4 regions of the Duffyella gerundensis genome follow, and region 3 is predicted to be linked to each of the others. Evidence: predicted binding sites of a transcription regulator. Region 3 holds the regulator's gene; each other region holds the start of a gene.
The links. The regulator Fur, encoded in region 3, represses iron uptake genes when iron is present. The targets are predictions, from matches to a motif close to ATAATAATGAGAACNACTATCAA.
Positions count from the first base shown of each region.

Region 1: fhuF (siderophore-iron reductase FhuF) is a predicted target of Fur. The motif match lies at 2,678-2,700, and genes of this name have one in related genera.
Region 2: fepD (Fe(3+)-siderophore ABC transporter permease) is a predicted target of Fur. The motif match lies at 2,114-2,136, and genes of this name have one in related genera.
Region 4: fhuE (ferric-rhodotorulic acid/ferric-coprogen receptor FhuE) is a predicted target of Fur. The motif match lies at 5,368-5,390, and genes of this name have one in related genera.

Region 1 is NZ_LN907827.1:692,391-700,180, reverse strand. Features, by position in the region: gene rsmC (16S rRNA (guanine(1207)-N(2))-methyltransferase RsmC) at 1-403, shown strand, start outside; tRNA gene EM595_RS03155 (tRNA-Leu) at 543-629, shown strand; tRNA gene EM595_RS03150 (tRNA-Leu) at 665-751, shown strand; tRNA gene EM595_RS03145 (tRNA-Leu) at 781-867, shown strand; gene EM595_RS03140 (DUF1435 domain-containing protein) at 984-1,268, opposite strand; gene EM595_RS03135 (GGDEF domain-containing protein) at 1,498-2,595, shown strand; gene fhuF (siderophore-iron reductase FhuF) at 2,738-3,532, shown strand; gene EM595_RS03125 (YbaK/EbsC family protein) at 3,613-4,071, shown strand; gene EM595_RS03120 (GT-D fold domain-containing glycosyltransferase) at 4,474-5,424, shown strand; gene EM595_RS03115 (LacI family DNA-binding transcriptional regulator) at 5,458-6,519, opposite strand; gene EM595_RS03110 (histidine phosphatase family protein) at 7,128-7,682, shown strand; gene EM595_RS03105 (LysR family transcriptional regulator) at 7,679-7,790, opposite strand, start outside.
Region 2 is NZ_LN907827.1:525,821-533,610, forward strand. Features, by position in the region: gene fepB (Fe2+-enterobactin ABC transporter substrate-binding protein) at 1-809, shown strand, start outside; gene entS (enterobactin transporter EntS) at 804-2,042, opposite strand; gene fepD (Fe(3+)-siderophore ABC transporter permease) at 2,179-3,162, shown strand; gene fepG (iron-enterobactin ABC transporter permease) at 3,165-4,139, shown strand; gene EM595_RS02455 (ATP-binding cassette domain-containing protein) at 4,136-4,924, shown strand; gene EM595_RS02460 (enterobactin synthase subunit F) at 4,949-7,790, opposite strand, start outside.
Region 3 is NZ_LN907827.1:1,190,011-1,197,800, forward strand. Features, by position in the region: gene nagB (glucosamine-6-phosphate deaminase) at 34-834, opposite strand; gene nagE (N-acetylglucosamine-specific PTS transporter subunit IIBC) at 1,168-3,192, shown strand; gene glnS (glutamine--tRNA ligase) at 3,343-5,010, shown strand; gene EM595_RS05455 (hypothetical protein) at 5,207-5,602, shown strand; gene fur (ferric iron uptake transcriptional regulator) at 5,659-6,102, opposite strand; gene fldA (flavodoxin FldA) at 6,463-6,993, opposite strand; gene ybfE (LexA regulated protein) at 7,141-7,413, opposite strand; gene ybfF (esterase) at 7,561-7,790, opposite strand, start outside.
Region 4 is NZ_LN907828.1:112,408-120,197, forward strand. Features, by position in the region: gene EM595_RS17720 (amidase) at 1-574, shown strand, start outside; gene EM595_RS17725 (purine-cytosine permease family protein) at 574-1,890, shown strand; gene biuH (biuret amidohydrolase) at 1,877-2,560, shown strand; gene EM595_RS17735 (YdgH/BhsA/McbA-like domain containing protein) at 2,756-2,962, shown strand; gene fhuE (ferric-rhodotorulic acid/ferric-coprogen receptor FhuE) at 3,067-5,223, opposite strand; gene EM595_RS17745 (U32 family peptidase) at 5,546-6,424, opposite strand; gene ubiU (ubiquinone anaerobic biosynthesis protein UbiU) at 6,434-7,429, opposite strand; gene ubiT (ubiquinone anaerobic biosynthesis accessory factor UbiT) at 7,628-7,790, shown strand, end outside.

The DNA.
Region 1 (7,790 bases), 500 kb from region 3:
GGCCAGCCATTCGCCGAAGGTGCGTCTGACCCTGACCGACGTCAACGCAGCGGCCGTCGCGGCCAGTAAAGCGACGCTGGCAGCCAATCAGCTGGAAGGCGAAGTGTTCCCGAGCAACGTCTTCTCTGACGTTACCGGCCGCTTCGATATGATCATCTCCAACCCGCCGTTTCATGAAGGCACGCAAACCAGCCTTGATGCTGCTCAGACGCTGATCCGCGGCGCGGCGAAGCATCTGAACACCGGCGGCGAGCTGCGTATCGTGGCTAACGCCTTTTTGCCGTATGCCCAGGTACTGGACGAAACCTTCGGCAGTCATGAAGTGCTGGCGCAGACCGGTCGCTTCAAGGTTTATCGTGCGGTTTATGGTCGTGCCGCCAAAGCGTTACGCAGCGCGAAATAAGCGAGAAATGTCCGTTGCCGTCGGCGGCTGACGCTTTTTGCGGCAATCATCCGACGGCGGCGAAATATCTGTTGACGTCCTGAGTAAAACCTCTAGAATGCGCCTCCGTGGTGGCAATACGGTTTCGTGTTGCGGGTATGCGAAGGTGGCGGAATTGGTAGACGCGCTAGCTTCAGGTGTTAGTGTCTTAACGGACGTGAGGGTTCAAGTCCCTCTCTTCGCACCAAACATCACAACTGTTTTATATCGCACAGCATTTGCGCGAAGGTGGCGGAATTGGTAGACGCGCTAGCTTCAGGTGTTAGTGTCTTAACGGACGTGAGGGTTCAAGTCCCTCTCTTCGCACCATGCGGTGATATAATTCAGGACAACTTATTGCGAAGGTGGCGGAATTGGTAGACGCGCTAGCTTCAGGTGTTAGTGTCTTAACGGACGTGAGGGTTCAAGTCCCTCTCTTCGCACCAGTTGTCTTTTTCTCTTCTGCTTCACTGCATTATTCCCCTGCTGTTTTCTGCACGTTTTCCTGATCAATCCTGTTTCATCATCCAGACGCTATTGTTTCACGCCGCCCTGCGGGCGCTTATCCCGTGGTAAAATTCAGTGAAATGGCCGCCAGTGCGCCCGCCAGAGCCAGACAGGATGGCAACAGCAAATAGTGACGCAGCGTTTTATGAAACAGCATGGTCGCAGTCAGCAGCAAAGCGATAATCATCACCAGCCGCCATTCGCTGTAAGAGAGCTGCATCATTGCCAACAGCGGCAACGCCGTGCAGGGCAACAGCACGCCCCACGCGCTATCCAGCCGTTTGCCCATGAACCAACTCACCCCCCACAATCCACATGCGGTAAACATGGCAATGATCATGCTTTTAGCCCTTAGATGATAATGATTACCACTAGCATATGATAATTTTTATCACTTTGCAGCAGGCCGGTGAAACTTTCCCGCCGCCGGATGACAGCCTGGGACGAAAATGCTAAATTCGCTCCGCTTCACACTCAGCTTATCCTTATAAAAAAACAACCCGGCCGCTGGCAGGCGTTGTTGCTTTCGCATCGCGCTTTAATATGTAAAAGCCATGACGAGTACTTAAATGAAATTACAAAGTTATGATGAATTACTTCACAGCAAATACCGATTATCGTTGTTATTATTTTTGGCGCTTAATTTAGCCGCATCGCTGTTTTGTTGTATCCCCGGCACCAGCCTGACCCCCACCACGCCGACCTTACCGGCGATAGTTATTGCCATCAGCAGCGCCTTGCTGTTATTCGCGTTATTTTTCCTTTCTAAACGCAAATTAGCCTTATTAACGTTGGTCGCCTTTTTTATGGGCGCATTATGGGCATGGCATATCACCGATAAATATTTACGCGGCCTGTATATTGATGGCGTTTTTTTATTGTTCAGCCTGATCACCATTTTTTTTATCAGTGCCATCGCGCTGAGCGATTATCTGCTCGCCTTCTGTTTGCATATTGCCCCGGCCTCGTCGGCGGTGCTGGTGCTGGATCAGGGCGAACACCGGCTGTTGATCCTCTTTACCCTCGCCCTGCCGCTGATCGGTTTCACATTGCAGCATATGATGCGCCGCCGCAGCGATCGCTTTACCCGTCAGCTGGTGCAGCAACTCTATGCGGAGAAAGAGAGCTACAGCGATCTCAGCATGCTCGATCCGCTGACCGGCCTTTATAATCGCCGCGGCCTGAAAAACCGGCTGGCAAACCTGCCGGGCGATGGCACCAGCAATCACTTCGTGCTGCTGCTCGATATCGATCATTTCAAGGCATACAACGACAATTACGGTCATGCGATGGGCGATCAGGCACTGGCGCGCGTCTCGGTCGCCATTCGCGATGCGGTGCGCTCGCGAGATATTGTCGTGCGTTACGGCGGTGAGGAGTTTCTGGTGCTGCTGACCAATGTGGATGCCGCCATCGCTATGAAGCTGGCCGAGCGCATTCGTCAGTACGTGCTTAACCTTGAGATACCGCATCTGTTCAACGATCGGGTCGCCACTCATGTCACGCTCAGCGCCGGGATTGCCCCGCTGAATGAAGCGGGCTTTGAAGCGGCACTCGCCAACGCCGATCGGGCGCTTTACGTCGCCAAACATCAGGGTCGCAACACCCTTCTCGCTTGGGAAAACCTCTCATCGGCGCGCGTTGTGCAAACGGCCAGCGCGCGTTAATCCCTTCCGGCTCGCTACCGCGGGCCGGGCAATTTTTATGCATAATCTTTTTTGCCGCTATTGTGAGCCTGGTTTTTTATGGATAGAATCAAGAACGATTATCATTTGTTTTCGTATCCCGATTCCCTATACAGGATGTCGCATGGCCACTCTCTCTCGTCAGGTACAGCAGTTCAGCAGCGCACCGCTGATCTTTCTGCAAAGCGATCGGCCACTGGCGACATCCATCGACGCGCTGCTGCATGAGCATCGCGCCTACTTCATCGATACGCTGCACCTCAACGGCAATGCGCCCGCCGACAGCCTGACGCTGGGCGAATGGTCCACCAGCGCCTGCTGGCAGGATCTGCAGCAGCGTTATGGCGATGACGTTTACAAGCAACATCCCGATCAGTTACGCGAAGCCAAGCCGCTGCAATCGCTGTGGGCACAATGGTATTTTGGCCTGCTGGTACCGCCGCTGATGCTGGCGCTGATCCTCGAATCCCGCGCGCTTGACTGCTCGCCACAGCATATCCGCCTGCAACCGCACGCTATCGGTCGTCCGGCCGCGTTCTGGATTGATGTGCAGGAAGATGAAGACGCGCGCTATCTTAATGCGGTGCAGCGTATCGATCGCCTGGTGCAGCACACCTTAATCCCGATGGTCGACGCAATCACCCGCCACGGCGACATCAACGCGCGACTGATCTGGAACAACACCGGCTTTTTGATGCACTGGTTTTTAGGCGAACTGAAAGAGAGCATTCCGGAACTGACCCGTCTGGCGCTGGAACACGCACTGTTCTTCAATAAGCAGCTGATCGACGGCAGCGACAACCCGCTTTATCGCACGGTGATTCCACGCAACGGCACCATGGAACGCCGCAGCTGCTGCCAGCGCTATCGCCTGCCCGACGTGCAGCAGTGCAACAGTTGTACACTCGCCGCCAGCTAACCAAAATTTCATCCTGACGACATTTACACTTCAGGCTGCTTATGGCAGCTTTGTTGCCTTCTTTTTGCCTGGAGAACAGCATGAGCCTGGAGTCGGTACGGCGCTTTTTCGCCGAACATGCGCCTGACATCGACATTATTGAGCTGGCCGAAAGCACCGCCACGGTGGAGATGGCCGCACGCGCGCACCATGTCGCCCCGGCGCAGATCGCCAAAACCCTGTCATTGAAAGTGAAGAATGAGGTGATCCTGGTGGTGACCTGTGGCGACGCGCGGCTCGATAACCGCAAGCTGAAGCAGGCGCTGGGTGCCAAAGCACGCATGCTCAGCGTGGATGAGGTGGTGAATTATACCGGCCATCCGGTGGGTGGCGTGTGCCCGTTTGGCCTTGAACAGCCATTGCAGGTTCTCTGTGATATTTCGCTGCAACAATTTAGCGAAGTCTTGCCCGCCGCCGGTTCAATCCACAGCGCGGTGCGTATTTCGCCAGCGCGCATGGCCGAACTGACCGATGCGCGCTGGGTAGATGTCTGCCAGTAAAACGCGACTTTGCGCTGCCTTTTCAGAAGCGATCGCGCTTTATGAACAAGGCAGCGCAATTCATTAATCCATCATTCCAGCAATAGCATCGCTCGCCGGGCATCTCACACTTATTCCTGAAATAAGAAATATCCGTATTAACAGCTCGGTTAATACGCTTCTTTCATCACCGCAAAATAACCCTTAATAACCTTAAGTGGACGCCATTAATAAACGGCATACCGACACTGATAATATTCCGCTTGCAGATCGTTTAAAGCAGAAAGAGAGCGATACTTTAAGAACAATCGCAGCATTGAAATGGCAAATAATGTGATATAAATCACCACCAGAACACTCTTTCAGCTTCCTGATTTTGACCCGCCTCGTTGCGGCAAAGCTCAGCTTAATTGCAGGTCAACTATGCCCAGTTTGTTTGCCATTTACAGGAAATTCAGATTTCCTTTCAAATTCATGCATGCGGCGGTTAAGTATCCTGCTGCCAACGCCAGCGTGAAAAAATACTCGGTGATGTCGATCGAAGAGACTATCGATCGTCTGCTGAGTGATAAAACGGTGTCGTTAGCGCGTTATGGCGATGGCGAGCTGGAGATGACCTACTACAAAAACATCGGCTTTCAGCCCTTTGATGCACGCCTGTCAGAGCGCCTGAAAATGGTGCTGCGCGATGCGCGTAACAACCCGAACTGCCTGATCTGTATGCCGGATGCCTTCCGCAACATGTCGAGCATGCGTTCAGGTGCCGCACTGTTCTGGTTCTTCCATAAGTCTTTCTATTTCAAGCGCTATCAGGGTCTGCTGGATCAGAATTACCAGTACGGCAACACCTCGGTGACGCGCCCGTATCACGATTACAAAGACAAAACGCTGTCACGCACCATCTTCGAAAAATTCAAACTGCTGTTCAAAGATCAGCGCGTGCTGATCGTTGAAGGTAGCGGAACGCGTTTAGGTCTGGGCAACGATCTGATGGACAGCGCCAAAGAGATTAAGCGTATTACCACGCTTAACCGCAACGCGTTTTCGGTCTATGACAAGCTGCATGCAGCCATTGTTGAGACCGCGCCGAACTTCGATCTGGTGCTGGTTTCACTGGGCCCAACCGCCACTCTGCTGACCTACGATCTGAGCAAACAGGGCATTCGCAGTATTGATACCGGCCACATTGATATCGAATATGAGTGGATGCGCGCGATGGCCACGACCAAGGTGAAAGTGGAAGGCAAAAACGTCAACGAAGTGGGTTCACTGCTCACCGATGATAATGCCGTGCAGGATTTGACTTACCAGCAGCAGATTCTGTTTCACGTGGGTGAAAACGGCAAGCCTGCGGTGGCACCGGCTACCGTCTGATTCTGCCCGCGAACCTGCCCTTGACGGGCAGGTTTACTCCCCGGCTTTCAGCGCACAGCCACATGAAGCGCCCATCTCCATGTAGTACGAAATCTCCCGCACTTCTCCCGCATGATTCCAGTTAATCAGCATCTCGATCGCCGTTTCCGCCAGTTCATGAATATGCTGCCGCACGGTGGTTAATTTCGGCTGCTGAAACGCCGCCAGATCGGTACCGTTAAAGCAGACCAGTGCCAACTGTTCCGGCACGCGAATATTCTGCTCCGCCAGCGCTCGCAGGCAACCGATCGCCTGCGCCTCATTGCTGATAAACAGCGCGCGCGGCACGTTATCCTGCTGCAATATCTGACGCATCACGGCGTAGCCATCGTCGCGATGATAGCGCGCTGGCCAGATCCAACTTTCATTGATGGTTAATCCCTGTGCCTGCATCGCGTCGCGCCAGCCGTTAACGCGATCGCGGGCGTTCACCATCTCTGGCGGTCCGCAGAGAATGCCAATCTCACGATAGCCATGCCCAAGCAGATGTTCGGTTAACCGGCGCGCCGCGCGGCGTTCATCGACGCGCAACACGCTGACGCCAGGCTGCGGATCGGCGCGATCCAGCATGATCAACGGCGTGCCGCTGGCTTTGACCAGATCGATCTGCGGATCGCTGTCGACGCTGGCATAGAACAGCCCGTCCACCTGCCGGTTAAGCAGCGCGTGAATCACCTCAATTTCGCGTTGCCGATCTTCACCGGCGTCACCCAGCAGCATCACGTGCCCGGCTTTCAGCGACTCCTGCAACAGCACATGCGCCATTGAGGCAACAAAGGGATTCGCGATGGTAGGCACTATCAGGCCAAAAGTCTTGGTGCTGCCGAGGGCCAGCGCACGCGCCACGCCGTTGGGGCGATAGCCGATGCGCTGAATGGCATCCAGCACACGTTGGCGCGTTTTTTCCGCCACCGGACGTGGACCATTATTAATGACGTAGCTCACCACGGCGACCGACGTTCCCGCCAGCCTGGCGACGTCGGCACGGGTGACACGTTGAGAAGGTTGCTGTTTTGCCACGAGAAATTTTATCCTTAAAATTGTCGTCCATATCATCAGTCGCACCAGCGTAACGTACCGGCGCGGCGCAGGCTACGCGTTGCGGCAATATAATCGGCGATGCGGGCAGAAATGTAGCGGGTAATGCGGACAGCGGGATAAAAATGCAGGTGCGACTGCCCCTCCCTGGGAAGCATTCCTTCTATATGGAAGCCATCTCATTGCTTGCCTGAGCGCTGCACCGTCGGTAACGGATCCCCTGGTATTGGCTCTGTGTATTGCCTGCTGGCGGAGCCGCAATCGCGATTCGAAAGGCCATGGCAGACAATCACTGACGCATGCAGCGTGGATCGGACACGCGTTGAACGGCTTCACTTGTTCAGTGTATCTACGCGCGTAGATTATTCAAGGGATGAAAAATAAATAATAAGGTTTTCTTTACAGTTAGCCGCAGCCAGAAGAAATAATAAACAGGCTTATCAAGGTGATGCACTACACTGCTTTTATCAGGCAAAGTGTAAGCGAATTTTATCGGCATCCGTACTTAACCTTTGTGTGAAATTTGCGCATATCCGACACAGACTTTTTATCCTGCCAGGTCACAACGACGCATTTGCCCGCTATGCTAGCCGCCCTGCCCGCCTGTTAATGTGAGGACAACTGACATGGCTATTATTCTGATGCGTCACGGCAAGCCGGATCGACAATCTTCATCCCGACTGACGGCGCTGGCCATGGCGGAGTGGTGTGAGCAATACGATTTGTCGCTGGTGTGCGATCTGCCACCGGCGCGCAGTGAGATGATTGCCCGGCAGGCGGATTATGTCATCGTCAGCAGCCTGCCCAGAGCGCAATCGTCGCTGGAAAAGTTACAGATGCAACCGCAGGAAATATCGCCGCTGTTTGCTGAGGTCGATCTGCCGATTATCGCCTTTCCGCGCTGGCGGCTGCCGCCGTTTCTCTGGCTGTCGGTACTGCGGGCGCTGTGGTTTTGCGGCGTCTCTGGCAGCGTGGAATCCTATCGTGACGCCAGCCAGCGCGCGCATCAGGCGGCGGATCGGCTGATTGAACGATCGCACTCTGGCACCGTGCTGCTGGTCGGCCACGGCATCATGAATAAGATGATCGCCCGTGAACTGCGCCGCCGCGGCTGGCAGGCGGAGAAACACGCCAGCAGTCGCCACTGGAGCACCGCCATCTACAATCAGCCTTTTATCTAAACGTCGTGCCGCGCCTCGCTGAACCGGGCGCGCAGCCAGTAGATAAATTCGCTGACCGCCCGCGGCACCTGCGCTGCCCACGGGCGCACGATCCACAGCCGTTCGGCA
Region 2 (7,790 bases), 660 kb from region 3:
CCAGCGTTACCCTGACCGGATCGCTGCTGGCCATTGACGCGCCGGTTGTCGCCAGTGGCGCCACCGCACCGGGCGGCCGTCTGGCGGATAAGCAGGGCTTTTTCCATCAGTGGGGCGACGTCGCCGCGCAGCGCGGCGTGAAGCGTCTCTATATTGGTGAAGCCAATGCCGAGGCGATTGCGGAACAGGCGCCGGATCTGATTGTGGTCAGCGCCACCGGCAACGACTCCGCCATTAAGCTGGTGGATCAGCTGTCGGCAATTGCACCGGTGCTGGTGGTTAATTACGATGATAAGAGCTGGCAGCAGGTGGTTGCGACGCTGGGAGAGGCCACCGGGCATGAGGCGAAGGCAGCGCAAATTGTGAAGGATTTTGATCGTCGCGAAGCGGCGCTGAAGAAGAAGATCACGCTGCCACCACAGCCCGTCACGGCAATGGTGTATAACGCCGGTGGCCGCTCCACCAATATCTGGACCGCTGATTCTGCGCAGGGAAAGCTGCTGCAGCAGCTCGGTTTCACGCTGGCCAGGCCGCCTGTGAGTCAAACCAGCCACAGCATGGGTAAGCGAAAAGATATCATTCAGTCTGGCGGTGAGAATCTGGCCACCGATCTCAATGGCCAGAGCTATCTGCTGTTTGCCGCCACGGAGGCGGACGCCAGCGCCCTGATGCAAAATCCGTTTCTTGCCGATACCGCGGCGGTAAAAGCAAAACGGGTGTATGCGCTGGGCACCGATACCTTCCGTCTGGACTACTTTAGCGCCAGCAACCTGCTGACGCGGCTGGAAACCCTGTTCACATCCTCATGAGAGCGAGGCGGCAGGCTGACGGTAACGGCGTAAACCGCGCAGCGTCAGCAGCATAACAACCGCCACCAGCGCGGCGGCGGCGCCAAATACCGTCGCTGCCTGCTGCGGCAGCAACAGCGATCCCATGCCGCCTAACAGCGCGGCACCAAGCGCATCGCCGGTGACATTCTGCGCCGTCCACAACCCGTTTACCCTTCCTAATAACGCATCCGGTGTGAGCGACTGAATCATGGCGTACTGCAACAGGCTGTTGATCGCGCTGAGCCAGCCAAACGCCACCAGGCAGAGCAGCGCCAGCCAAAATTGCGGCATCAGGCTAAAAAGTGCCAGCGCGATAAAAGCCAGCAGAGCGGTGATCAGCATCAGTTGACCGGGGCGGGCTGCCGTTTTGAGCTGGCCGCTGGTTAAGGCGCCGATTGCCGCACCGGCAGGCACGGCGGCATACATCAGGCCAATTTGGGCCGGTGCCACCAGCCAGTGCGGTGCCAGCGCCGGATACAACACGCGAACCGCACTTGCCAGGGTAATCAGCGCGCCGATCAGCGCAGCCGATCCCACCAGCGGGCTGGCCAGCAGAAAAGAGAAACCACCCGCCAGCGCCCGCAGGGGATTTTCGCGCGGCTGTGGCGGAGGTGGCAATGCGGGCAGCCGCAGCAAGGGCAGCAGCGTCAACAGCGTGCCCAGCGCCGCCAGCGCATAGTTCCAGACCACGCCACCGCTGGCGATCACCAGGCCACCTACCGCCGGTGAAAGGATTGAGCCAAACCGCACTGTCAACATGGTGATGGCACCCGCCTGCATCAGATTTTCGCGTCCTACCAGCGCGGGTGTGGCAGCCAGCAACGCGGTAACGCCAATGGCACCGAAAAAGCCATCCCACAGCGCCAGCAAATAGATCGCGGTGAGCGAGGGTGCAGGGAGCAGGGCGTTGCAGGCGAGGCCGACAAAACCGATGCCACAGGTTGAACGGGCAAACAGAATCAGCCGTTTACGTGGATAGCGGTCAGCCAGCACGCCGCCGAGCAGCAAGCCGATGAACATGCCGCCGCCCGCCAGGGTCACCGACAGGCCAACCTGCCAGCTGGAGTGGGTGAGCTGCTGAATTTGCACCGGCACCGCCACCACCAGCATGCCAAGCGCCAGAATCGAGAGAAAACGCGCAACGAACACGGCGCGAAAGTCGGGATGGGTTTTTAATAAGCTGAGGTCAATCAGATGGGAAGATTTCTTCATTACAATGCCTTGCAGCAATTTACGCGTCAGATCGGTATTGAGTCATGGTAACATAGGTAATACGAGTAATAACGATAATAACAATCATTATCATGTTTGCACCGCGGCCAACGGGCCGCCGAAAGCGGAGAGCGTAATGCGCCAGGCTGGCGGAATCACAGGTCTGTTACTGCTGTTGATCATCCTTTCGGCGTTGAGCGTAATGCTGGGCGCCAAATCTATCCCGCTTCAAACGGTTGCCGACGCGCTGACCAGCCAGTGTCATCGCGCGGATTGCTTGATCGTGCGTGAAGCACGCATACCGCGCACGCTGGCCGGCTGGCTGGCCGGTGCCGCACTGGGCCTTGCTGGGGTGCTGATGCAAACCCTAACGCGCAATCCGCTCGCCGATCCCGGTATTTTAGGCATCAATGCCGGTGCCGGCTTTGCGGTGGTGATCGGCATCGCGCTGTTTGGCGCCGATACGCCAGCGGCCTGGCTGTGGTTCTCCTTCGGTGGTGCACTGCTCGCCTCGCTGCTGGTGGCGCTCACCGGTGCTATCGGCGGCGGACGTGCCAATCCGGTGCGGCTGACCCTGGCGGGCGTGGCGCTGAGTGCCGTGCTGGAGGGACTGACCTCCGGTATCTCTTTGCTCAATCCGCAGATTTACGATCATCTGCGCTTCTGGCACACCGGTTCGCTGGATATTCGCAGCATGTCGATGCTGGCCACCGTGGCGCCAGCGATTGCCATCGGCACGCTATTGGCACTGACACTGGCGCGACCACTGAACAGTCTGAGCATGGGCGGCGAACTGGCTACCGCGCTGGGCACGCGCGTGGTTGGCACCCAGCTGGCTGGCCTGCTTGCCATTACGTTGCTGTGCGGCGCAGCCACCGCAGCCGTCGGCCCGATCGCCTTTCTTGGCCTGATGGCTCCGCATATTGCGCGACGTCTGGCGGGCGACGACCATCGCTGGTTGCTGCCCATTACCCTGTTGTTAACGCCTTGCCTGCTGTTGGCTGCCGACATCATCGGTCGCCTGTTGGTGCCCGGTGAACTGCGCGTTTCCATCGTGACCGCTTTTATCGGTGCGCCGGTGCTGATTGTGCTGGTGCGCCAGCAGATGGGGAGACGATAACGATGCGTGCTCTCTGGCCATGGCTGCTGCTGGCGGCGTGTTTTGCGCTGGGTATGCTGGCGCTACAAAGCGGTAATCTGGCGTTCACCTCTGCTCAGGTCTGGCAGGCACTGACCGGTAGCGCGCCGCGCAATGTGGCGTTGATCGTGATCGACTGGCGGCTGCCTCGCGTGTTGACGGCGCTGCTGATTGGCGCGGCGCTCGGCGTCAGCGGTGCTATTTTTCAGTCGCTGTTACGTAATCCCCTCGGCAGCCCGGATATTCTCGGTTTTAACACCGGCGCCTATACCGGTGTGCTGGTCGCGCTGGTGCTGTTTGACCAGAGCATGGGCGGCATGACCGCAGCCGCTATGGTGGGCGGTATCGCCACCGCGCTACTGGTATGGCTGCTCGCCTGGCGTAACGGCGTCGATACCTTTCGCCTGATTATCGTTGGCATCGGCATACGGGCGCTGTTAATGGCGTTCAACAGCTGGCTAGTGATCAGCGCCTCACTGGATGCCGCGCTGAGTGCCGGGTTATGGAGCGCCGGTTCCCTGAATGGCTTAACCTGGGCGAAATTGCCGCTGACTGGCACTTTGATTGTGATGGCGCTGCTGGGCGCAGGTCTGTTGGCGCGTCGCATGCGGCTGCTGGAGATGGGCGATGAAAGCGCCTGCGCGCTGGGCGTACCGGTTGAACGAACGCGCATGCTGCTGATGCTGGTGGGTGTGATGCTTACCGCGGCGGCGACTGCGCTGGTTGGCCCTGTCTCCTTTGTGGCGCTGGTGGCACCGCAGATCGCCCGCCGCCTGGGTGGCGGTTTGCGGCTGCTGTTGCCGATGTCAGCGCTGTGCGGTGCGCTGCTGCTGCTGGGCGCGGATTTCGCTGCCCAGCGGCTGTTTCAGCCTTATCAGCTGCCGGTCGGTGTGATCACCGTTAGCCTTGGCGGTCTCTATTTACTGGCTTTACTGGTGCGGGAGTCACGACGCAAATGAATTCACGTCTGCGAGCCGAACGGCTCACGCTCGGCTATGAAAAACGCCTTATTGCCCGCGATCTGTCGGTGACCATTCCCGATGGTGAGCTTACGGTGATCATTGGGCCAAACGCCTGCGGTAAGTCGACGCTGTTGCGCACCCTGAGCCGCCTGATGAAACCGCAGGCGGGCGAGGTGTTTCTTGATGGCGAAGCGATAGCGCGTTATCCCACTAAAGAGGTGGCGCGTCGGTTAGGCCTGCTGCCACAAACCTCGACCGCGCCAGACGGCATCACCGTCAGCGAACTGGTGGCGCGCGGACGTTACCCGCATCAGTCGCTGTTCAGCCGCTGGCAGGCGGCCGATGAACAGGCGGTTCAGGAAGCGATGCAGGCCACCGGCGTGGCAAACCTGGCGCAACAAACGGTGGATACGCTCTCCGGCGGCCAGCGACAGCGCGTATGGATCGCCATGGTGCTGGCGCAGCAAACGCCGTTATTGCTGCTCGATGAGCCGACCACCTGGCTTGATATTGCTCATCAAATTGAACTGCTGGAGCTAATGCAGGATCTTAACCAACGCCATCGACGCACGCTGGTGGTGGTGCTGCACGATCTGAATCACGCCTGCCGTTACGCCACACATTTAATCGCCATGCGCGACGGGCAGATTCTGGCAGAGGGAGCGCCAAAAGCGATCGTCAATGAAGCGTTGATAGAAGCGGTATTTGGGCTGCGCTGTACCATTATCGACGATCCGGTTTCTCACACGCCGCTGATTGTGCCGCTGGGCCGGAAGAAATAACGCCGCCTCGCGGCGGCGTAAAAGTCAGAACCGGCTGAGCAGCTGGTTCAACTGCGGTCCAAGGCGGGTAAATATCGGTGGCGAAATGATATCGACATGCGCACAGGGCTGCGGCCAGATCTCAAGGCTGCCGACAAAGGGCGCCCAGGCGCGTTGCGGATCCTGGCCCGGCTGCTGCGTCTCCTCCGCAAGAAATAACGTCGCCTTACCGGAAAAACAGGCGCTGCGTGCGGTGGTCAGCAGGCGCACCGAATCAGCATAGTTAGCCTCTATGGTGCTGAACAGCTCTGCCATCTCCTCGCCTGCGGCATTACGCTGTGCAGCAAGAAACTGCTCACGCTCACGATTAACCTCATCCAGTACCGCCTGATCCAGTACGTTCTCACCGCGCCGCTCATCCCAGTTCTGCGTTTCCGGTGGCCAGGTATCGAGCAGGCCGAGGAACGCCACCTCTTCGCCGAGCGCCTGTAAACGCGCCGCGATGCCCTGCGCCAGCGTACCGCCGAGCGAATAGCCGATGAAGTAGTAAGGCCCCTGCGGCTGCACGCGGCGCACGGTCGCCAGATGCGCATCGCATACCGCATCAAGGTGCGCGCTGTGTTGCAAAGGCCCATGCGGATGCGGCGACTGAATGCCGGTCAGCGACCAGCGTGGATCGATATAGCGCTGCAGCACGCTGAACTGCCAGGCAAAGCCGGATGCCGGATGGAAGCAGAACAGCCGTGGGCCGGTGCTTTCACGGAGCGGCAGCACCGCGTCGAAGCCAGCCGCTACCGCCTCTTCTGCATTTTCTGTTAGCTGCCGGGCCAGTTTGGCCACCGTTGATGCAATCATGATCTGGCCAACGCTGACCGGACGGTTCAGGGTTTTGCGCAGGCCCGCGGCCAGCCGCATCGCCAGCAGTGAATGGCCGCCGAGGGCAAAGAAATCGTCGTCGGCGCTAACGCTTTCGCAGCCCAGTAGCTGGCAGAATGCCGCAGCGATCTGCTGTTCGATGCCAGGCAGTGGCGCACGGCTGGCATGGGCTGCCTGTTGAGTAGGCAGCGGCAGCGCGTTGCGGTTCAGCTTGCCGTTAACGCTCAGCGGAAATTCCGCCAGCTGAACGATGGCGACTGGCACCATATGCGCCGGTAGCAGTGTGGCTAGCTGCTGGCGCAGTGCATCGCCGTCGACAGGATCGCGGGCAATCACATAGCTCACTAACTGGCGGGCATCGCCCTGAGCGGCATCCTGCTGGCCCAGTATGCAGGCGTGCGTAACCGCCTGTTCAATGCCAGGCAGGGAGCACAGCGCATGATCGATCTCATTGAGCTCAATGCGCTGACCACGAATTTTGAGCTGATCATCGCTGCGTCCAAGGTATTCCACCGCGCCATCAGGCAGCCAGCGTGCCACGTCGCCGGTGCGATACATGCGCTCGCCCGGCTGGAAAGGATCGGCCACAAAGCGGCTGGCGGTGAGATCGGGACGCGCCAGATAACCCTGCGCCAGCTGGATGCCGGTGAGATAGAGATCGCCCGCGATGCCCGGCGGTACCGGCTGCAAGCGTGAATTAAGAATGCGCAATCCAGTATTCCACACCGGAAAACCGATCGGTACGCTGGCGCCGGTCACCGCCGCCAGCTCAGGGCCAAATGCCGGATACCAGCTAACATCCACCGCGGCTTCCGTCGGTCCATACAGATTATGCAGCGGCACGGCGGTAAGCTGTTCCCATTGTCGGCACAGCGCGGTGGGCAAGGCTTCACCGCTGCAGAAAACCTGGCGCAGGCTGGCGCAGCGCGCCACCGCTTCATCATCGGTCAGCGACGCCATAAATGCGGCCAGCATCGACGGCACAAAGTGCGTGGTGGTGATCCGATGCTGGCTGAACAGCTGTTGCAACGCCTCAGGATCGCGATGCGCTTCCGGCGGTGCCATCACCAACTGCGCGCCCACCAGCAGCGGCCAGAAAAATTCCCACACCGACACGTCGAAACTGCCAGGTGTTTTTTGCAGCACCACATCGGTGGCGTTCAGCGGATAGCGATCCTGCATCCAGAGCAGACGATTGACGATCGCTTCATGGCCTACCACCACGCCTTTAGGGCGGCCGGTTGAGCCAGAGGTATAGATCACATAGGCGGCATCTTGCGGCGTTGGCATCGGCAACGGACTCGCCTCGACTACCGGCAGCAGCGCCTGATAATGCAGTTGATCCACCGCGGCCAGCACAGCAAAACGCTGGGCCAGCGCGCTGTCGGTAAGCAACAGGCGCGGCGCAGCATCCTCAAGCATCAACGCCAGGCGATCGTCGGGATAACCGGTATCAAGCGGTAGCCAGACGGCACCCACGCTGACGATTGCCTGTAGAGCCAGCGAAACAAATACCGATCGGGGCAGGGCAACGGCAACAATGTCACCACGTGTCACGCCCGCTGCCAGCAGCTGTTGCGCCAGAGCGATCACCTGCTGATGATTTTGTTGATAGGTTAGCCGGTGCCGCGCATCCGCCAGCGCAGGCGCCTGAGGCGTGCGCGCCGCCTGTTTTGCCAGCAGGCTGGCCAGCGTTTCAGCAGGCAGCGGCTGCGCGGTGTGGTTGATGTCGTCAATACGCTGCTGTTCTTCCGGCATCAACAGATCGACTGCCGCGCAGCTCAGCGTTGGCTGGGCTGCCAGTTGTTGCAGCATCAGCGGCAGGCGGCGCGCGTGCTGCTGCAACGTGGCGTGGTCATAACGCGCGGCGTTGGCCAGCAGCTCCAGCGAGATATCGCCCTGTTCGCTGAGATAGATCGCAATTTCCAGATCGCGCACCGGCCCGGAAGCCAGCTGATGGGTGATGCCCTCAACACCTGCAAAATCAAGGCGATAATCAAACATCTTCAGG
Region 3 (7,790 bases):
CGTTTAGCGAAGCCCGGATAATTATCGATGTGTTCAAAGGTTTTTCATATTTTCCGCTTCCATCTCGCGGAAATATTTTACTGTTTTGACTTTCAATTCCATGGTGGCCGGCTCATCGCATACCACAATCGATTTGGCATGCAGCTGCAAACAGCTGATGGTCCACATGTGATTCACATTGCCTTCGACCGCGGCTTGTAGCGCCTGGGCTTTGACATGACCAGTAACCAGAATCATCACCTCTTCGGCATCAAGCAGCGTGCCAACGCCCACGGTCAGCGCATATTTCGGCACCTGGCTGACGTCACCGTCAAAGAAGCGTGAATTCGCCACGCGGGTGTCATGCGTTAAGGTCTTGATGCGCGTGCGGGAGGCCAGCGATGAGGCCGGTTCATTGAAAGCAATATGACCATCGTTGCCGACGCCGCCCATGAACAGATGGATCTTGCCATAAGCGCGAATTTTCTCTTCGTACTGGCGACATTCTGCGTCAATGTCCGGGGCATTGCCATTAAGAAGATTGATATTTTCTTTTGCAATATCAACGTGGTCAAAGAAATTGCGGTGCATGAATGTGTGGTAACTTTCCGGATGTGACTCCGGCAGGCCAACATACTCATCCATATTGAACGTCACCACATGCCTGAAGCTAACCTGGCCCGCTTTATGCATCTCAATAAGATATTTATAGGCTTCAAGTGGCGTGCCGCCGGTTGGCAGGCCAAGGACAAAAGGGCGATCGGCGGTGGGGTTAAACGCGTTGATACGGTTAACGATGTGGCGCGCGGCCCATTTGCCCACGTCGCTGGCGGAAGATAGTGGAATCAGTCTCATGCGGCACCTCAAATAAATGGAGAAGACAAGTTTAGTTGGAAAGGATTCGTGACGTTAATCTACCAATAGCAGCGGAAGTAGCCGTACAGCAGACATTTTTACGCCTTGTTATTTTTAATAATAAAATAAGTTTTGTCTGCAGGCCATTAGTAAGTGTCCTAATAAACATATTTAGGTGATAACTATCACACAAAGCGCGCTTTAATTTGCGAAGCGAATTAATTTCTTTTTACACTGCGCAGCGTGGTGTGTAGTGTCATGAAAATGCCTGAAGATGGTGACAAAAAAACAAACAACTTCAGGTACCGGTTCGGCTCACAGGGGGAAGGGTAAATGCTAGGTTACTTACAACGGGTTGGCAGGGCGCTGATGGTGCCGGTGGCAACGTTACCGGCGGCGGCAATATTGATGGGCGTCGGATACTGGATCGATCCTGACAGTTGGGGTGCCGGCAATGCCTTTGCCGCTTTACTGATTAAGTCGGGCGCGGCAATTATTGAGAATATGTCGGTGCTATTTGCGATTGGTGTCGCTTACGGCATGTCAAAAGATAAGGATGGCGCGGCAGCACTGACCGGTTTTGTCGGCTTTCTGGTGGTGACGACACTCTGTTCACCGGCAGCGGTGTCGATGATTCAAAAAATACCCGTTGAGCAGGTGCCGGCGGCCTTTGGCAAAATCAACAACCAGTTTGTTGGCATCCTTGTTGGGGTGCTCTCTGCTGAGGTTTACAATCGCTTCAGCCAGGTTGAACTGCCGAAGGCGCTCTCATTCTTCAGCGGACGTCGACTGGTACCGATTCTGGTCTCATTCCTGATGATCGTGGTCGCCTTTATTCTGATGTATATCTGGCCGGTAATCTTTAATGGCCTGGTGGGCTTTGGCGAACATATTCAGAAAATGGGCTCGGCGGGCGCGGGCATCTACGCCTTCTTTAACCGCATGCTGATTCCGGTCGGCCTGCATCATGCGCTGAACTCGGTGTTCTGGTTTGATGTTGCGGGTATTAATGACATTCCTAATTTCCTCGGCGGCGCGCAATCTATCGAAAGCGGTAAAGGCATCGTCGGCATCACCGGTCGTTATCAGGCGGGCTTCTTCCCGATTATGATGTTTGGCCTGCCGGGCGCTGCGCTGGCGATCTATCACTGCGCCAGGCCAGAAAATCGCGCCAAAGTTGCGGGCATTATGTTAGCCGCTGCCTTTGCCGCCTTTTTTACCGGTATTACCGAGCCGCTGGAATTCTCTTTCATGTTTGTGGCACCAGTGCTCTATGTTATCCACGCCTTCTTGACTGGCGTGTCGGTGTTCATCGCCGCCAGCATGCACTGGATTGCTGGTTTTGGCTTCAGCGCCGGGCTAGTGGATTTGGTCCTGTCGACGCGTAACCCGCTGGCCACCCACTGGTACATGCTGATTCCGCAGGGCATCGTCTTCTTCGTGCTTTATTATGTGGTTTTCCGTTTTACCATCAAAAAGTTCAACCTGATGACGCCTGGTCGCGAACTGGCCGTAGTGGGCGATGAAAGTGACGGCTATGACGTTAATATCGACACGAAAACGAATGGCGAAAGCGAGACCGAAACGCTGGCTCGTCGTTATATCAGCGCGGTGGGCGGTTCAGATAACCTGACCAGTATTGATGCCTGTATTACCCGTTTACGCCTGAACGTCAAAGATGCGGCCACCGTGAATGAAAGCGTAGCCAGGCGGCTGGGTGCCTCTGGCATTATTCGTCTTAACAAGCAGAGCGTGCAGATTATCGTGGGCACGCGCGCCGAAGCCATCGCCTCTGCTATGAAAAACGTGCTGGCTAAAGGACCGGTTGCCGCATCGACCGCGGTTCCCGCTACCGTGGCAGAACCGGCACCGCAGGCGGTAAGAAACGTCGATAAAACGGTGATTGCCACGCTGGTGGCGCCGGTGAGTGGCGAGGTCGTTGCGCTGGAGAAGGTTGAAGATGAGGCGTTCGCCAGCAAAGCCGTAGGCGAGGGTGTGGCCATTCGGCCCACCGGCAGTACGGTAGTGGCGCCAATTGCTGGCACCATCGTTAAAATTTTCAACACCAATCACGCTTTCTGTCTGGCCACCGATGATGATCTTGAGATTGTGGTGCACATGGGGCTCGACACCGTGGCGTTGCAAGGACAGGGCTTTACCCGGCTGGTGGAAGAGGGCGCCGTTGTGACCGCAGGCCAGCCGATACTGGAGATGGATCTGGCGTTTCTGAACGCCAATGCCCGCTCCATGGTTAGTCCGGTTGTCATCAGCAATATCGATGATTTTGCCGGTATTACGTTGCTGGCAGGACAGCAGGTTGTGGCGGGGGAAACGCCACTGTTTGAGGTCAAAGGCTAATCAGCTAAAACGTCACGCCAGGGCAGGAACACTTTCCTGCCCTTTTTTATGGGATTCAACGAACAAACGGTTGTTTCCCATCTCCGCTTTGTGGATCATACCGGTTATTTCGTGGTGCAAATCACAGACATTCGCGTTGAGGAAATTGAGATGAGTGAGGCTGAAGCCCGCCCAACTAACTTTATTCGTCAGATTATTGATGAAGATCTGGCGAGCGGTAAGCACGAACGTGTGCATACCCGTTTTCCACCGGAGCCTAATGGTTATCTGCACATTGGCCATGCAAAATCGATCTGCCTGAACTTTGGTATCGCGCAGGATTATCAGGGCGAATGTAATCTGCGCTTTGATGACACGAACCCGGCGAAAGAAGATATCGAATTCGTTGAGTCGATCAAGCAGGACGTCCAGTGGCTGGGCTTTCAGTGGAGTGGTGAGATTTGCTATTCCTCTAACTATTTTGACCAGTTGCATCAGTATGCTATTGAGCTGATCAATAAAGGCCTGGCGTATGTTGATGAGCTGACGCCGGAGCAGATCCGTGAGTATCGCGGTACGCTGACTTCTGCGGGTAAAAACAGTCCCTATCGCGATCGCAGCGTGGAAGAGAACCTCGCGCTGTTTGAAAAAATGCGTAACGGCGAGTTCGCGGAAGGCACTGCCTGCCTGCGGGCGAAAATCGATATGGCCTCTAACTTTATTGTGATGCGCGATCCGGTGATTTACCGTATCAAGTTCGCCACTCACCATCAGACCGGTGACAAATGGTGCATCTACCCGATGTACGATTTTACGCACTGCATTTCTGATGCGCTGGAAGGCATTACGCATTCACTGTGTACGCTGGAGTTTCAGGATAACCGCCGCCTTTACGACTGGGTGCTGGATAACATCACCATTTCTGTGCATCCGCGTCAGTATGAGTTTTCGCGGCTCAACCTTGAATACGCCATCATGTCGAAGCGCAAGCTGAGCCAGCTGGTCACCGAAAATGTGGTGGAAGGGTGGGACGATCCGCGCATGCTGACCGTTTCAGGCCTGCGTCGTCGTGGCTACACGTCTGCGTCTATTCGCGAGTTCTGCCGCCGTATCGGCGTGACCAAACAGGACAACATCGTTGAAATGGCCTCGCTGGAATCCTGTATTCGTGACGATCTGAATGAGAACGCGCCGCGTGCAATGGCGGTTCTGGATCCGCTGAAAGTGGTGATTGAGAATCTGCCATCAACGCACGAAGAGATCATCACCATGCCGAATCATCCGAATAAGCCGGAGATGGGCACGCGCGAAGTGCCTTTCAGCCGCGAAGTCTGGATCGATCGCGCCGATTTCCGCGAAGAAGCCAATAAGCAGTATAAGCGTCTGGTTCTGGGCAAAGAGGTGCGCCTGCGTAATGCGTATGTCATTCGTGCTGAACGCATTGCCAAAGACGAAGAAGGCAATATCACCTGCATCTACTGCACCTGTGATACCGATACGCTGAGCAAAGATCCTGCTGATGGCCGCAAAGTAAAAGGCGTGATTCACTGGGTGTCCGCGGTGCATGCGCAGGCTGCGGAATTCCGTTTGTACGATCGGCTGTTCAGCGTGCCGAATCCTGGCGCAGCGGACGAATTCCTGGCGACGATTAATCCAGATTCACTGGTTATCAGGCAGGGATTTGTTGAGCCTGGCTTACGCAACGTGGCGGTAACAACACCGCATCAGTTCGAGCGGGAAGGCTACTTCTGTGCGGACAGCGTCTATTCAACGCCATCTAACCTGGTGTTTAACCGCACCGTTGGCCTGCGTGATACCTGGGCTAAAACAGGCGAATAATACCTGTAACTGAATGAATGTTAAAAAGGAGCGAGGATTCGCTCCTTTTTTTATGCCTGCCTAGCAAACACAGCCGCTGGTCGCTGTTAAAAATACCCACTCAGTTAACAAAAATTAATCAATCTCCGGGTGTTAAATATTCTTTTTAAGGTAGGCTATGCGCACTTAATTCTACCGAGAGAAGCAGGAACAGGTAATGACAGATATGGTCCAGGAAGCGAAGCATAGCGTGGTCGTGGTGCACCAGCTGATCGAAAGAATATTTAATAACGCTTCCGAATCCGAAGAAACGCTTAATCTTTTCCTCTCTTACTTTCACCCCTCTTTTATGCTGATTACGCCTGCCGGGCAGCGACTCTCTCTGACCGCGATGGAAGCGCTGTTTCGTGGCTTGAAAGGCCAGCGGGAAGGGGTGCGTATTGCGACCGGGGAGTATGAAATCCTGTCACAGAATGGCACTGACGTGGTAATTCAGTACTGCGAGTTACAGATGCGCAATGGTGAAACCCAGAAGCGCATTGCGGTGGCGATTCTTGACTGTTCTACGGCTAACCCGCGCTGGCGTTATCTGCAGGAAACGTTGTGTGCCTGAATTCAGGCGTAAAAAAACCGGTGTATTCACCGGTTTATGACGCTACTGAGTCGAACTTACTTATCGTGCAGCGTGTCATCTTCACGGCAGTCGCCGGTTGAGCAGTGGCCGTACAGATAGAGACTGTGGTTAGTGAGTTTGATGCCATGACGCGTGGCGATATCGCGCTGACGCGATTCGATAGATTCATCGCTGAACTCAATGACCTTGCCACAGTCGAGGCAGATCAGGTGATCGTGATGATGCTGCTGCGTCAGCTCAAATACCGATTTGCCGCCTTCAAAATTATGGCGGGTTACGATACCGGCATCATCAAACTGGTTCAGCACGCGATAAACGGTCGCTAAACCAATCTCTTCGCCCATATCAATCAGGCGTTTATACAAATCTTCCGCGCTGACGTGATGGCCTTCAGGTTCCTGAAGCACTTCCAGAATCTTCAAACGAGGAAGCGTGACTTTCAGGCCGGCCTTCTTTAATGCGGAGTTGTTGTCAGTCATGCGGATATTGTCCTGTTACTTTGCTAGTCACAATGTGGCTGAAAAGCCCTGAACATCGGTCGACGTTTAGACGAATTGTGTCTCATTATAAAATTCAAGCATCGAAATGAAAACTACAGGGGAAGCCTGAAAACTCAGTTGGATGTAAGGAGAAATGTCGCTACGTCCGAAGAAATCATGCTGCAAGCATATGTTAACATTTCGCTTACCACCAACACTTTTATGGTTAAGATGATTAAGCGTGTGACCGATGGGGGTATTCTACAGATTTGCCGATTAAAGTTACAAATATGTATCTATTATTTCCATAGGAAAATCCATCTGCTCAATGTGAGCCAGCGCCCACATTGAGCGTTCAGCTTACGCCTCAATAATTTCCTGCAGATGAAGCTCATCAGAAATTTGTTTTACCCACGCGTCCACGCGTGCGTTGGTCAGCTCTGGCTGACGATCTTCATCAATAGCTAAACCAAGGAAGTGCTTATCGTCCGCCAGGCCTTTAGAAGCTTCAAAGTGATAACCTTCGGTTGGCCAGTGACCGACGATAACCGCGCCGTTCGGTTCGATGATATCGCGCAGAGTGCCCAGCGCATCACAGAAGTATTCTGCGTAATCTTCCTGATCGCCACAGCCAAACAGCGCCACCAGTTTGCCATTGAAATCCACTTCTTCCAGCGTCGGGAAAAAGTCGTCCCAGTCGCACTGCGCTTCGCCGTAATACCAGGTCGGAATGCCTAAAAGCAGAATATCGAACGCTTCGAGGTCCTCTTTGCTGCTTTTGGCAATGTCATGAACTTCTGCAACGTCTTTACCGAGTTGCTTCTGAATCATCTTTGCAATGTTTTCGGTATTGCCCGTATCGCTGCCGAAGAAAATGCCTACGATTGCCATGCGCTTGATAACCTCTTGAAACGTAATTAATTGGTGGTGAATTTTATTCACAGATAAACGCAATGATAGCAGAGAGGCGGAGAGGGCGGAACTCACAAAGCCCGTGCATTTGTCGCTTTGTGCGTTCTTCCCCTCGCGCGGCGATGACTATAGCTTTAATTGCGCCATGATCATCTCTTCAATCAACTCGCTGCGGCTCATCTGCCGCCGATCGGCCAGCTCATTAAGTGCATCAACCGCATCGGCGTTCATTTTCAGCTCAACACGACGCAAGCCGCGCACTTTATCGCGTTTTAGCTGGTTTCGCTTGTTGATACGGAGCTGTTCATCACGCGTCAGCGGACTGGTTTTTGGCCGACCCGGTCGACGTTCATCTGCGAACAGATCGAGTGTGGTGCGGTCCGTGTTTTCTTTTGCCATAGCTTCGCGATAGTGAAAGGATGACGAGGGTGAACCTGTCAAAGTGTAACTGAAATGAGCCGATTTACCTGATGCCGGTAAATTTTAGCGCGGTATAATAACCCAGCTGTAGCGCAGGGAACAATTATTTCCCGCTTCGACAGACATTTATGCTGGCAGAGCTAAAAACCGGCGCACGGCGCGCAGCACCGCATCGGGCTTCTCTGCGTGCACCCAGTGTCCTGCATCGGCAATCACATGGGCTCGCGCGTGCGGAAACTGCGCCAGCAGTGTGTCGCGATAGGCGTTATCCAGATAGGAAGAATCGCCGCCGCGAATAAACAGTGCAGCATGCGGCGAGGCGGGCAGGCTGTTCCAGCCAGAGATAGCAGCATAGT
Region 4 (7,790 bases), on a different replicon from region 3:
CACCCGAGCGGCACAACGTTTTGCCAGCGAGCTTGGCTGTGAGTTGGAAGAGGCGCATCCCGATCTCGGCGACCGTTCGGCCACCTTCGCCGCGCTGGTGGCGCTGGAGAGCGACCTCAGCGGCATGCGTTCGCTGCCGCGCGAGGAGATGTCGCCGCACCTGCAGGCGATGCTGCAACAGCCGTGGCGCGCAGAAACCTTTACCGATGCCATCGCCGATCGCAAAGCGGTGGTGAATCAGCTGTGGCGTTTTATGCAGCGCTACGATCTGATCATTACTCCAACCCTCGCCACGCCGCCCTTTCCGCTCAATATGCAGGGCCCGGAGATCATCGCTGGCCGCATGGTGCGCAGCGATCACTGGCTCTCCTTCTGCTATCCCTTCAATTTTTCCGGGCAGCCTGCCGCCTCCGTGCCTGCGGGTTTCACCGCCAGCGGCTTGCCGGTGGGCATGCAAATCGTTGGGCGTCACCTGGATGATGCCACCGTACTCGCCGCCAGCGCGGCATTTGAACGCCTGCAGCCGTGGAACGCGGTGCAGCCTCCCTTGTTTGCTACCAGAGAGAAACCGTGATGAAAACATCCGCCTCAACGCCTGCGCTTGAACAAGAATTTGAACATGAGCCCGTGCCGCTCAGCCATCGTCACTCCACCCGCTCAGTCTCCGCTGTCTGGTTCGGCTTCCCGATGATCCTGACCAACGCGCTGTTCGGCGGCATCATTACCTGGCATCTCGGCTTCTGGCCTGCGTTGATCGCCATTCTGCTCGGCAATCTGGTGCTGTTTGCTTACGTGGGTGCGCTGAGCTGGTTCGCCGGGCATACCGGCATGAACTTCGCCCTCCAGGCAAAACGCACCTTCGGCACCAAAGGCTATATTCTGGTGTCGGGATTTTTATCGACGGTGGTGATTGGCTGGTACGCCTTTCAGACCGGGCTGACCGGCACGGTGATCAACCAGACCTTTGGCTGGAACGCGCTGGCGGTCACCGCCTTCTCGATGGTGCTTTACACCGCAGTGACCTTTCTTGGCGTCCGCGCGCTGTCGCTGCTCGGCATGATCGCCGCGCCGCTGTTTGTCATTCTTGGCCTGGTCGCGCTGTGGCTGATCGCTGCCAATCATGATTTCAGCACCATGACCCAGTGGAAAGGCAGTGCCAGTGCCGCCGGTGCGATGACTATGGGCACGGCGGTGACCATGGTGATTGCCGGGTTCGCCGATTCCGGCACCATGACGGCGGACTTTACTCGCTGGTCTAAGGATGGCCGTTCTGCGGTGATCGCTGCGTTCTCGGCGTTTCCGGTGGCTAACGTTGTCTCGTATCTGTTTGGCGTGGTGATCGTGGCGGTGGGCGCGGCGGTCGATCCGCTGCACAACGGCGGTAACTTTCTGCCGCTGCTGATGGGCCACAGCGATGTGCTCTCCGCCATCGCCTTTCTGTTTGTGTTTATCAATCTCGGTTCAGTCTGTACCCACTGCCTTTATAACGGTGCAGTCGGCTACAGCCACCTTTTTAACAGCAAGATGCGCCTGTGGACCATTATTCTTGGGCTGATCGGCGGCGCGCTGGCGCTGGCGGGCGTCTGGCAATATTTTCTGCAATGGCTCAGCCTGCTTGGCATCGTGGTGCCGCCGTTTGGCGCGGTGATGATTGTCGACCTGATTTTCCTGGCGGGCGTCAGTCAACAGCGCAAAGTGGCGGCGGTGCACGGCCAGGCGTTTATCGCCTGGGGCATCGGCAGCCTGTGCGCGGTCGTAGCGCACCTCGCCTTTCCGCAGTTTGGTGAAGCGGTGATCGGCATCGTTACCGCCGCGTTCAGCTATCTGCTGATCGTCAAAGCCAGTAAAGTCAGCCATCCGGCTATGGAGAAGAAAAATGTTGGCATTTAGCGTTGATTCCACCCCTTACGCGTGGCCGTTTGACGGCGCTTTCTCGCCGCAAAACACCGCGTTAGTGATTATCGATATGCAGGCTGATTTCTGCGGCGAAGGCGGCTATGTCGATACCATGGGCTATGACATCGCCCTGACCCGCGCGCCCATTGCGCCGATTCAGTCGGTGCTGATGCGCATGCGCGAACTCGGCTTTCCGATTATTCATACCCGTGAAGGCCACCGACCCGATCTCAGCGATCTGCCCGCCAACAAGCGCTGGCGTTCCAAACGCATGCAGGCTGAGATCGGCAGTGAAGGTCCCTGCGGCCGTATTCTGGTGCGCGGTGAAGCAGGATGGGAAATTATCCCAGAGCTGGCGCCGCTGCCCGGTGAAGCGATCATTGATAAACCGGGCAAAGGGTCATTTTATGCCACCGATCTGGAATTGATCCTGCGCAGTCAAGGCATCGCCAACCTGATTCTCACCGGTATCACCACCGATGTTTGCGTGCACACCACGCTGCGTGAGGCGAACGACCGCGGCTTTGAATGTCTGGTGCTGGCAGATTGTTGTGCCGCTACCGAACAGCATCATCATGACGCCGCAATCAGCATGATTCATATGCAGGGCGGGATTTTTGGTGCAGTAAGCAACGCCGCCACGCTACTGGATGCGCTGGGCTAAAGGTGGCAGGTAGAGCGCATGGCGTTGTGTTTATCACAGCGCCTTTTTTATGCCCGTTCATCAGAGCAGTGACCGGCCCCTAATAAATGTGATCTGGATCGCACTTTTTGTCACTACGCTAATAGTAACAATGGTTATTATAACCCCCATCGAAGGCAATCACGTCTTCAACCATACCGATGAAGGATTATAACCATGAAAATCATTAACGCTGCTGCAGCCGTTGCCCTGTCTGTTCTTTCATTCGCCAGCTTTGCCCAGAGCGTAACCGCTACCGGCGATACCCTGGACAACACCGAAGCGAAAATCGCCATGCAGGCGCAGGAACAGGGTGCGCAATACAAAATCACCGAAGCTTATACCAATAACGGCGTGCACATGACCGCTGAGCTGTATAAGTAAGAGATGGTTGCATAAGGACATGCCAGACAAGGTCGCCCGCGGCGGCCTTTTTTGTGACCGATAAAAAAGGGCTCCCTCAGGGAGCCCTTTTTGTTGGCGGAGAATCAGAACTTATAGCTGGCGGTCACGGAGACGTTACGCGGCTCGCCCCAGACAATTGAGTCGCTGACGTTGGTGTCATACTCTTTGTCGAACAGGTTATTGATGTTCGCCTGTAACGTCAGCTGTTTGGTCAGCTGATAACGGCTGAACAGGTTGACCAGCGCATAGCTGCCCTGCTCGGCGTGCCAGGTGCCGTTGCCTTCCGGCGCATCGACATCCTGCCAGACGTGCGTCTGCCAGTTAACGCCGCCGCCAACGGTCAGCTCCTGCAACATCGGCAGGCGATAGCTGGTAAACAGCTTCAGCTGGGTGCGCGGCAGATCCGGGTTCACCGCCGTGCCGTCACGTTCTGCCGCAATGTAGCGCGTGCCGCCGAAGGTCATCTGCCAGTTGTCGGTGATCGCGCCGTTGATCTCAAACTCAATCCCGCGACTCACCGTACCATCCACCCCTTCATACGCGGTTTCAGTGCTGTTCGGAATGATGCGACCGGTGCTTTGCGCCACGTTGTCCAGCTCGCTGCGGAACAGGGTCAGTGAGGTAGTCAGACGGCTGTTAAACCAGTCCGATTTCACGCCCGCTTCGTAGTTTTTACCGATTACCGGCGACAGATAACCGCCATTGATGTCGCGATAGGTCTGCGGCTGGAAGACCGAGGTGTAGCTGGCGTAGGTTGACCAGTTTTCATCGATGTCATAAATCAGCCCGGCGTACGGCGTGATGTTATTTTTCTCAATGTTGGCGGTCAGCGTGTCGTTGGTCCAGCGCGTGTAACGCGCGCCGACGATCAGGTGCAGCGGATCGGCCAGTGAAATACGGGTTGCCATATAAGCCGATTTTTCCCGCGTGATATCTTCCTGCGACAGCGAGCGCTCGCCCCAGTCGGTTTCACGGAAGTTACCGTTATAGCTGTTGAAATCGCCCAGCATTTCGCTGGAGATGTTTTCAAAGGTGCCGTAATAGGTGTTGTGCTGTTTGGTGTAATTCACTCCGACCATCAGCTCATGCTGGCGACCAAACAGTTCATACGGCCCGTTAGCAAAGGCGTCGACCGCATCCATCTTGCGTTCACCGGTGTTATAGCCGGTGCCGCCCACGACTGGATAGCCAGCGTAAGGTGAAACGCCCGCGCCGGTATTCTTATCAAAGTAGCCCTGAATGTAGAGCTGACGGCTGTCGAGCGTGGTGACATTGTGCGTGCCGTTCAGGGTGGTCTGCCAGCCGTTATCAAAGTTTTGCTTCAGGTTCACAAAGGCTTTTTTGCTGGTTTTGTCGTTGTAGGCCCAGTCCGGTGCGGTGTTAAAGCCACGACGATAGTCGGTCTCGCTGCCGTCGACGTACCAGCGCGGCACGCCGCCCCACGTCACGCTGTCGGCGTTGGTTTCCTGGTATTCATAACCCAGCGACAAGGTGGTGGCATCGGTAAGATCGGCATCGATCACACCATAGATAAACTTCTTCTCAGCACCGTAACGCTCGACATAACTGTTGCGATCCTGATAACCAGCCACCACGCGGCCGCGCACGTTACCCGATTCGCTCAGCGGCGCGGAGAGATCGGCAACGTAGCGCTGTTTATTCCAGCTGCCATAGGTCGCCGAAACGTCGCCGGTAAACTCGCGGCTGTCAGCATGCTTACGCACCATGTTGACCGCGGCAGACGGATTGCCCGCGCCGGTCATCAGGCCGGTCGCCCCGCGAACCACTTCAATGCGTTCATACATCGCGGTATCGGACTGCGCATCGCCGAGGTTCCAGCGCGGCTCAAACACCGTTTTGATGCCATCAACCATGTAGTTATCGATCAGAAAGCCGCGCGAATAATAGGTGCGACGATCGAGATCGGCCACGCTCTCCTGAATGGCGGTGGTGTTATTCAGCACGTCGCCCAACGATTGCAGCTGCTGATCTTCCATACGTTGTTTACTGACAATGCTCACCGACTGTGGGATGTCGCGGGCGACCAGCGCCATCTTGGTACCGGAACGCGTCACCGGCACGCTGTAATCGCTGGCGGCGCTGCTCTCGGCCGCATCACTGGCAGAGGCATCAACGGTCAGCGTCTGCTGTTCCTGTGCCACGGCTTCAGCGGCGTACACCTGCGGTGCGGCAAGCGCGGCACCCACCATCAGGGCGACCACAGACAATGAGGTACGCATGCCGGTAACGGCGTCAGAACGAACTTCCCGGTTACAACGTGAAACAGAAGACATCATTTTACCTCAGAAGAGTTTTTTTATTATTTCCACCGTATGCGCCGCTGCTGCTAACACCTAAAAAAGGCGCTGCAAGTCGGAACACAAATGAGAATGAGAACTATAATTTTTTTATTTGATGTGTAAAAGGATATTAAGGAACTTTTCCGGATTTCTGCAAACGTGTCTTTTCACACGGTGGGATTCGATGCCATCAGGGGGCTGAGGAGATGAAAAGACGGCCCGCTATAGGGTGCGGGCCAGTAGAAAGAAGAAGTTAGCGAGGTCAGGATGCCAGCGTCATACCCGCAACTTTGCGCCAGTAACCGTTGCAGTCGTTGCCCTGCGCAACCATCAGCGGCGCCTGGCCCTGTTCATTAGCGCGAAAGCGATCGATCATCTGCAATGTGCTGGCATCCTGCGGCGACAGACGAACAATATCGATCAGATTTTGCATGCTCAGCAGATCGTTACCGAGGTTGTAACAGTAGCCACTCAGGGTTTGAATGCCATTCAGCACAAACACCTGCTGTCCCTCCTGCGATTTTACGGGGCGTCCGGTGGGATAGTTTATGCAGCAGGTTTCGCAGGCGTCTTTTGCCCGATTCTCCGAGCGGGCGGTAAAGCAGCGCGCCGAGAGCGCCAGCGGCAGATGGCCGTAAGCCAGCAGCTCGATCTCAAACCGCTGCCGCAGGCCACGTTCCTCACACTGCTGCATCAGCAGCCGCAGCCAGTCGCGCGACATCTCCACCGGCAGGCACCAGCGCGTCATGCCCTCTTTCACCAACAGCTGCAACGTATCAACGTTGTAGACATTCAGCGTCGGTCCGGCAACAAACGGCAGCCTGCGCTCAGCGGCCATGTTAACGGTGCCGAAATCATTGGCCTCAATCAGAAACTCGCCGTTCTCGACGTAACGCTGTAGCTCTTTCAGCTCCGATGGCGACTGCAGCAGCGCCAGCGTGCTGAGCACCACTTGCTTGCCGCTGGCTGCCAGTTCGCGTGCCAGCGTCATCCAGCCCGGATAAGTGGTGGCGCGCCGTTTGCTGCACACCGCCTCGCCGAGGCAAACGATATCAGCGCTGCTGTTTGCCGCCTGCTGATAAAAACTTTCCAGCTCGCTGGCTGGCCAGTACCAGAGCACCGGACCAAGAGAATATTGCATTCTGCCTCCTTATTGCCATTCACGGTGGTAAGCGCCCAGCGTGGTCTGCGTGCCTTCGGCCAACTCGCCCAGCGACTGCATCCACTGCGGTGCAACCGCAAACTGTTCCGGCTGTGCCATGCACCGATCGATCGCCTGGCGCCAGACGCGCGCCACCTGCGCCACATAAGCCGGGCTGCGCTGGCGCCCTTCAATTTTTACCGATGCCACGCCCGCGCGCAGCAATTCAGGCAGCAGCGCCAGGGTGTTCAGGCTGGTCGGCTCTTCCAGCACGTGATAACAACTGTCGTCGACCTGATAGCGCCCTTTACATAAGGTGGGATAACCGGCGCTTTCGTCAGGCGCATAGCGGTCGATCAGCACCTCATTCAGCCGCGATTCCATGCCTTTTGGCGTCTGCTGCCAGCGCACAAACTTCGCTGGCGAGCAGGCACCCGCGCTGTTGGGCGACTCGCCGGTGAGCCATGACGAGAGATAACAGCGCCCTTCCGCCATGATGCACAGGCTGCCAAAGGCGAACACCTCCAGCGGCACCGGCGTACTGCGCGCCAGCTGTTTAACCTGATGAATCGACAGCACGCGCGGCAGCACCACGCGATGCAGATTAAAATGGCGATGATAAAAGCGGATCGCCTCGAGGTTGGTGGCTGACGCCTGCACTGACAGATGCCGTTCCACCTGCGGATAGCGCGTGGCGGCATACTCCAGCGTGGCGATATCCGCCAGAATCAGCGCATCGGCACCGTTTTGCGCAGCAACGTCGATCGCCCGCTGCCAGCGCGTCATGCCGTCCGGATGGGCAAAGGTGTTGATCGCCACATGCAGTTTGCGGCGATGTTGATGCAGATAACGCGCCGCCTCAGCCAGCTTTTTATCGGTAAAGTTAAGCCCTGCAAAGTGACGCGCATTAGTGTCATCCTTCAGCCCAACATAAACCGCATCGGCCCCGTTTTCGATCGCGGTGCGTAACGCAGGCAAATTGCCCGCCGGGCACAACAGCTCCATAGTTGATCCTCTCAGCTTGCAGATGGGCGTCGAGTCTAGGCAGCCTGCGCGATGAAAATGTTGATGTAAGGCAGAGAAACCGCAGTTGTTGAGCGTAAGAGGATTTTTTCTGCCACCCACGCGCTTTTATTGATCCCGGCACGGGCGGCTAAAAATCCCTGTGGCAGAATCAGTGAAATTTTTTTCAGGAGTTGAACCGTGCTGAAACGATTACAGAATCTGTGTGTGCAAAACGGCCCCGCGCTGGTCGGGCTACCCGTGGCGTTGACGCCTTTTCCGCTGAGAAAGCGGATGTTAGAGCAGCTGCTGAACGCGCAATTTCGCCAGGCGTTGGCGGAGGGCGATCTCGATTTTCTGCAGG